2 regions of the Streptomyces sp. NPDC090022 genome follow, and region 2 is predicted to be linked to the other one. Evidence: riboswitches for the same ligand, from Rfam matches in the RefSeq annotation. Region 2 holds a riboswitch; the other holds the start of a gene.
The links. A riboswitch is a leader RNA that binds a small molecule or an ion and turns the genes downstream of it on or off. The one in region 2 is predicted to bind thiamine pyrophosphate.
Positions count from the first base shown of each region.

Region 1: it holds a riboswitch for thiamine pyrophosphate, as region 2 does, so the genes downstream of both, ACIPXB_RS28625 (thiamine ABC transporter substrate binding subunit) here and thiO (glycine oxidase ThiO) in region 2, are expected to answer to the same signal.

Region 1 is NZ_JBIVFN010000021.1:88,410-91,608, reverse strand. Features, by position in the region: gene ACIPXB_RS28635 (phosphatidate cytidylyltransferase) at 1-197, shown strand, start outside; gene rlmN (23S rRNA (adenine(2503)-C(2))-methyltransferase RlmN) at 302-1,414, shown strand; TPP riboswitch at 1,473-1,582, shown strand; gene ACIPXB_RS28625 (thiamine ABC transporter substrate binding subunit) at 1,666-2,772, shown strand; gene ACIPXB_RS28620 (ABC transporter permease) at 2,880-3,199, shown strand, end outside.
Region 2 is NZ_JBIVFN010000004.1:334,287-337,485, reverse strand. Features, by position in the region: gene ACIPXB_RS11940 (thiazole synthase) at 1-597, opposite strand, end outside; gene thiS (sulfur carrier protein ThiS) at 604-804, opposite strand; gene thiO (glycine oxidase ThiO) at 801-2,060, opposite strand; TPP riboswitch at 2,058-2,170, opposite strand; gene ACIPXB_RS11925 (NAD(P)/FAD-dependent oxidoreductase) at 2,355-3,199, shown strand, end outside.

The DNA.
Region 1 (3,199 bases), on a different contig from region 2:
TGCTGCTGGGGCTCGCGGTCGCCGTGAGCGCCACGCTCGGCGACCTCGGCGAGTCGATGATCAAGCGGGACCTGGGCATCAAGGACATGGGCACCCTGCTCCCGGGTCACGGGGGCATCATGGACCGCCTGGACTCCCTGCTGCCGACGGCACCGGTGGTGTGGCTGCTGCTGGCGGCCTTCGTCGGCACCAGTTGATCATGGTCGCAGGCTGATCAGGGACCCGTGCGGGTCCCAGCCGTTACCCTGGAAGGGCGCGCTGCTTCTGCGGCGCGCCTTTCGTCTTACGAGGAGTACCTGCCATGGCCCGCCCCGCACCGGGAGAGCTCACCTTCGTCGCCCCTCGCGGAGCCAAGAAGCCCCCGCGGCACCTGGCCGACCTCACCCCCGCCGAGCGCCGGGAGGCGGTCGCCGCGATCGGGGAGAAGCCGTTCCGGGCCAAGCAGCTCTCCCAGCACTACTTCGCGCGGTACGCGCACGACCCGGCCGAGTGGACCGACATCCCGGCCGGCTCGCGCGAGAAGCTCCAGCAGGAGCTGCTGCCCGACCTGATGTCGGTCGTACGGCACATCTCCTGCGACGACGACACCACCCGCAAGACCCTGTGGAAGCTGCACGACGGCACGCTCGTCGAGTCGGTCCTGATGCGTTACCCCGACCGGGTCACCATGTGCATCTCCTCGCAGGCCGGCTGCGGCATGAACTGCCCGTTCTGCGCCACCGGCCAGGCCGGCCTGGACCGCAACCTGTCCACCGCCGAGATCGTGCACCAGATCGTCGACGGCATGCGGGCCCTGCGCGACGGCGAGGTCCCCGGCGGACCCGCGCGGCTGTCCAACATCGTCTTCATGGGCATGGGCGAGCCGCTGGCCAACTACAAGCGGGTCGTCGGCGCCATCCGCCGCCTGACCGACCCCGAGCCCGACGGTCTGGGCCTCTCCCAGCGCGGCATCACGGTCTCCACCGTCGGTCTGGTCCCGGCGATGCTGCGCTTCGCCGACGAGGGATTCAAGTGCCGCCTCGCGGTCTCGCTGCACGCCCCGGACGACGAGCTGCGCGACACCCTGGTCCCGGTGAACACCCGCTGGAAGGTCCGCGAGGTTCTCGACGCGGCCTGGGAGTACGCCGAGAAGTCCGGCCGCCGGATCTCCATCGAGTACGCCCTGATCCGCGACATCAACGACCAGGCCTGGCGCGGCGACCTGCTGGGCAAGCTGCTCAAAGGCAAGCGTGTCCACGTCAACCTGATCCCGCTGAACCCCACGCCGGGCTCGAAGTGGACCGCCTCGCGGCCCGAGGACGAGCGGGCCTTCGTGGAGGCCATCGCCCGGCACGGCGTGCCCGTGACCGTACGGGACACCCGCGGCCAGGAGATCGACGGCGCCTGCGGCCAGCTGGCCGCCTCGGAGCGCTAGCTTCCGGCTCCCTCCGGCGGGATTCGGCCACGGGGTACCCTGTGGCCGAACCAATTTCATATTCCGACAGGGGAGCGCCACAGCGCTGAGAGTGCGGGAACCGTCATCCGCAGACCCTCTGAACCTCGCCCCGGTCATTCGGGGTAGGAAGTTCGGTCACCACTCATGCTGTTGCGCCCTGCCCGGCGACCGCTCCACCGACGCCGGGCAGGGCCGCGTCTTCTCCTGGACATCCCAGGAGGAATACACCAGTGAGCACCACCAAGAGAATGGCGGGCGCCGCGCTCGCCGCGGCCCTGGGCGTCAGCACGCTCGCCGCGTGCGGCGGCGGGGACGCCAAGGACAAGGACAAGGGCACGGCCACGAGCGGCTCGCCGAAGTCCAGGACCGTCACGCTCGTCTCGCACGACTCCTTCAACGTGACCGACACGGTCCTCAAGGAGTTCGAGCAGCAGAGCGGCTACACCGTCAAGGTGCTGAAGTCCGGTGACGCGGGCGCCGCGCTCAACCAGGAGATCCTCACCAAGGGCTCGCCGCGCGGCGACGTCTTCTTCGGCGTGGACAACACCCTGCTCAGCCGCGCCCTCGACAACGGCATCTTCACGCCGTACGAGGCCAAGGGCCTGGACCGGGTGAAGCCCGAGTACGTGCTCGACAAGGAGCACCGGGTCACCCCCGTCGACTCCGGCGACATCTGCGTCAACTACGACAAGGCGTACTTCGCCGAGAAGAAGCTCGTCCCGCCGCAGACCCTCGACGACCTGATCAAGCCCGAGTACAAGAACCTGCTGGTCACCGAGAACGCGGCGACCTCCTCGCCCGGCCTCGGCTTCCTGCTCGCCTCCGTCGGCAAGTACGGGGAGGAGGGCTGGAAGGACTACTGGGCCAAGCTGAAGGCCAACGGTGTCGAGGTCGTCGACGGCTGGGAGCAGGCCTACAACGAGCGCTTCTCCGGCTCCGCCGGCGGCAAGAAGGCCAAGGGCGACCGTCCGCTGGTCGTCTCCTACGCCTCCAGCCCGCCGGTCGAGGTGCTGTACGGCGAGCCCCGGCCGGCCGAGGCCCCGACGGGCGTCGCCACCGGCACCTGCTTCCGCCAGATCGAGTTCGCGGGGCTGCTCAAGGGCGGCAGGAACGAAGAGGGCGGCAAGGCGCTCGTGGACTTCCTGATCAGCAAGAAGTTCCAGGAGGACATGCCGCTGCAGATGTTCGTCAACCCCGTGACGACGGACGCCGCGCTGCCGGAGCTGTTCACCCGGCACGGTGTGGTCATCGACAAGCCGGAGACCGTCACTCCGGAAGCGATCGCCAAGAACCGTGAGCAGTGGGTCAAGGCATGGACCTCGACCGTCGTGAAGTAGGCGGCGGCAAGGGCGGGAGAACGGGCGCGGCGCCTGGGGGCGCCGCGCCGCGTCCCGGCGCGGCACCGGGCGAGGGGACCCGGGCGACGCTCGTCCGGCTCGCCCTGCTGGCGCTGCCCCTCGCCTTCTTCGCGCTCTTCTTCGCCTACCCCGTGGCGGCCATCGTCGGGCGGGGCCTCAGGACCGATGCCGGATGGCAGTTCGGCCGCTTCGGCGAGGTGCTGGGCCGCCCCGACATCGCCGACGTGCTGTGGTTCACCACCTGGCAGGCGTTCGTCTCCACCGCGCTCACCCTGCTGATCGCGCTTCCCGGCGCCTACGTCTTCGCGCGCTTCGAGTTCCCCGGCAAGCAGGTGCTGCGGGCCGTGGTGACCGTTCCCTTCGTCCTGCCGACCGTGGTGGTGGGCTCCGCCTTCCTCGCCCTGCT
Region 2 (3,199 bases):
GAGCTCCATCGCGAGCGCGGCGTCGGACGCCGTACCCGCCCCCGCGTCCAGGATCACGGGAACCGACGCCCGCTCCACGATCAGCTCGAAGTTGTGCGGGTTGCGGATCCCCAGCCCCGATCCGATCGGCGAACCCAGCGGCATGATCGCCGCGCACCCCACGTCCTCCAGCTTCCGCGCGAGGACCGGGTCGTCGTTCGTGTACGGCAGCACCGTGAAGCCCTCGTCCACCAGGATCTCGGCGGCGTCCAGCAGCTCCACGCCGTCGGGCAGCAGCGTCCGCTCGTCGGCCACCACCTCCAGCTTGATCCACGACGTGCCCAGCGCCTCCCGCGCCAGCCGCGCGGTCAGTACCGCCTCGCCGGCCGTGAAGCAGCCCGCGGTGTTCGGCAGCACCTGGATGCCGAGGCGGTCCAGGACCGACAGCACCGAGCCCTGGACCGTCGGGTCCAGCCGCCGCATCGCCACCGTCGTCAGTTCCGTGCCGGAGGCCACCAGCGCCCGTTCCAGCACGTCCAGGCTCGGCGCCCCGCCCGTACCCATGATCAGCCGGGAGGAGAAGGTCCGGTCGCCGAGCCGGAGGATGTCGTCAGCCATGTCCGCTCAGCCTCCCTGGACCGCGGTGAGGATCTCGACGCGGTCGCCCTCGCCGACAGGCGTCGCGGGCCACTGGCCGCGCGGCACCACTGTTTCGTTCAGTGCCGCCGCCACCCCGGACGGGGCGGTGGTCAGCGTCGCGACGACCGTGGCCAGGGTCGTGCCGGGGGCGATCTCGCGGGGTTCGCCGTTCACGGAGATGGTCATACGAAGGACTCCTCGCGGGCGGCGGAGGCGGGGGCGGCGGCGGGCGCGGCGGCGGGGGCGGCGAACCGCCGGGGGGAGAAGGGGCGGGCCACGTCCGGCAGTTCACCGGTGGCCAGCACCTCGGCCATGACGTCACCGGTCAGCGGGGTCAGCAGCACCCCGTTGCGGTAGTGGCCGGTCGCCAGGTGCAGGCCCGGCAGTTCGGTCGGGCCGAGCAGCGGCGCGTTGTCGGGGGAGCCCGGGCGCAGCCCCGCCCGGGTCTCGGTGAGCGGGAGTTCGGTGATGCCGGGCACCAGCTCGTGGGCGTCGCGCAGGAGTTCGTACACCCCGCCCGCCGTGACCGTGGTGTCCCAGCCCAGCTCCTCGCTGGTGGCGCCGACGACCAGCTCGCCGTTCTCGCGCGGCACCAGGTAGACGTGGCTGCCGCGGACGACGGCCCGTACCGTCCGGGACAGGAACGGCGCGTACGCGGGGGGCACCGCCAGCCGCAGGACCTGGCCCTTGACCGGCCGGACCGGCGGCACGGCCTGCGGCGGTACGCCGGCCAGCCGGCCGCTGAGGCTGCCCGCGGCCAGGACCACCTGGCCCGCGCGCAGCCGCGTACCGTCGTCGAGCTCCGCGCCCGAGGCCCGGTCGGCGGTGACGGTCAGCCGCGCGGCGCTCGCCCGGTGGACGCTCACCCCGGACCGCTCGCAGGCGGCGAGCAGTGCCGCCGCCAGCCGGCGCGGATCGACCTGGTGGTCGCCGTCGACGCGCAGCCCGCCGCGGACGCCCGGTGCCAGCATCGGCTCCAGGCGGCGGCACTCGCGGCCGGTCAGCCACTGCGAGTCCAGCCCGCAGCGCCGTTGCAGCGCGTGCAGTTCGCGCAGGTGGAGGCGGTCGTCGGCGTCGAGGGCGACGGCGAGGGTGCCGCAGGCGCGGTAGCCGATGTCCAGGCCGCCGCTGGCCTCGGCGAGTTCGGCGGTGAACTCCGGATAGCGCTCGGCGGAGGCGACGTTGAGGCCCAGCAGGGTCTCCTCGCCGTAGTGCAGCTCGGTGACGGCGGCCAGCATGCCCGCGGCGACGCGGGCGGCGCCGCCGCCGGGTGCCGGGTCGGCGAGCGCGGTGCGCAGGCCCCGCCGCGCGGCCCGCCAGGCCGTGACCAGGCCGATGATCCCGCCCCCGATGACGAGGACGTCGTATCCGGCCGCTCGCGGTGCTCCGGCCGTCCCGGCTGTCGTGTCCGGTCCGCCCGTTCTGTCCGTGGATGCGTGCATGGGTGTCCAGCCCCTCCCTTCGCCGGCATGACCCGGATCAGGTTCGTACGGTCGGAGGCCGTCCAGCCTCCCTCTCAGCCCGGTGCGTCCGGGCTCCCGCGATAGGTACGGTGGCCAGCCTAACCCCGGCGCCGGAGCCCGGGTAAGGCTGCCTCCCGGTCTCTCCCTGCTCCGCTATTCCTGACGGTTCGTCAGATGATTAGGCTGGGCGGCGTGAGCGAGCAGACGTACAAGAGCCAATACGCAGAGCCGGCGCCGGCGCCGGCGCCGGCCGTCGTCATCGTCGGCGCCGGCATGGCGGGCGTGCAGACCGCGGTCGCCCTGCGGGAAGCGGGCTTCACCGGTCCCGTCACCCTGCTGGGCGCCGAGCCCCACCAGCCCTACGACCGCCCCCCGCTGTCCAAGGCGGTCCTGCTCGGCAAGGCCGAGGACTCCGCCTTCGACGTCGACTTCGAGGGCCTCGGCATCGAGCTGCGGCTCGGCGTCGAGGTCACCGGGCTGCGGGCCGCCGACCACGTCCTGGACACCCCGGCGGGCCCCGTCCCGTACGGCGTCCTGGTGCTGGCCACCGGCGCGGAGCCGCTGACGCTGCCGGGCACCGAGGGGGTCGCGGGCGTCCACCTGCTGCGGACCCTGGACGACGCCGAGCGGCTGCGTCCGGTGCTCGCGGCGGCGCCGGACGTCGTGGTCGTCGGGGCCGGCTGGATCGGCGCCGAGTTCACCACCGCCGCCCGGGAGGCCGGCTGCGCGGTGACCGTGGTCGAGGCCGCCGGCCGGGTGCTCGCCGGCGCCCTGCCGGAGGAGGTCGCCGCCCCGATGGCCGACTGGTACGCGCAGGCGGGGGCCCGGCTGGAGACCGGAGCCAGGGTCGCCGGCGTCGAGCCCGGGCGGGTGCTGCTGGCCGACGGGCGGGAGCTGCCCGCCGGGGCGGTGGTCGTCGGCATCGGGGCCCGGCCGGCCACCGGCTGGCTGGCGGGCACGGGCGTGGAGCTCGGTCCGGACGGCGCGGTCACCGCCGACGCGGGCCTGCGGACCTCGCTGCCCGACGTGTACGCCGTGGGGGACTGCGCGTCGTTCCCCTCCGCCCGGTACGGCACGCGGCTGCTGGTGCACCACTGGGACAACGCGCTCCAGGGGCC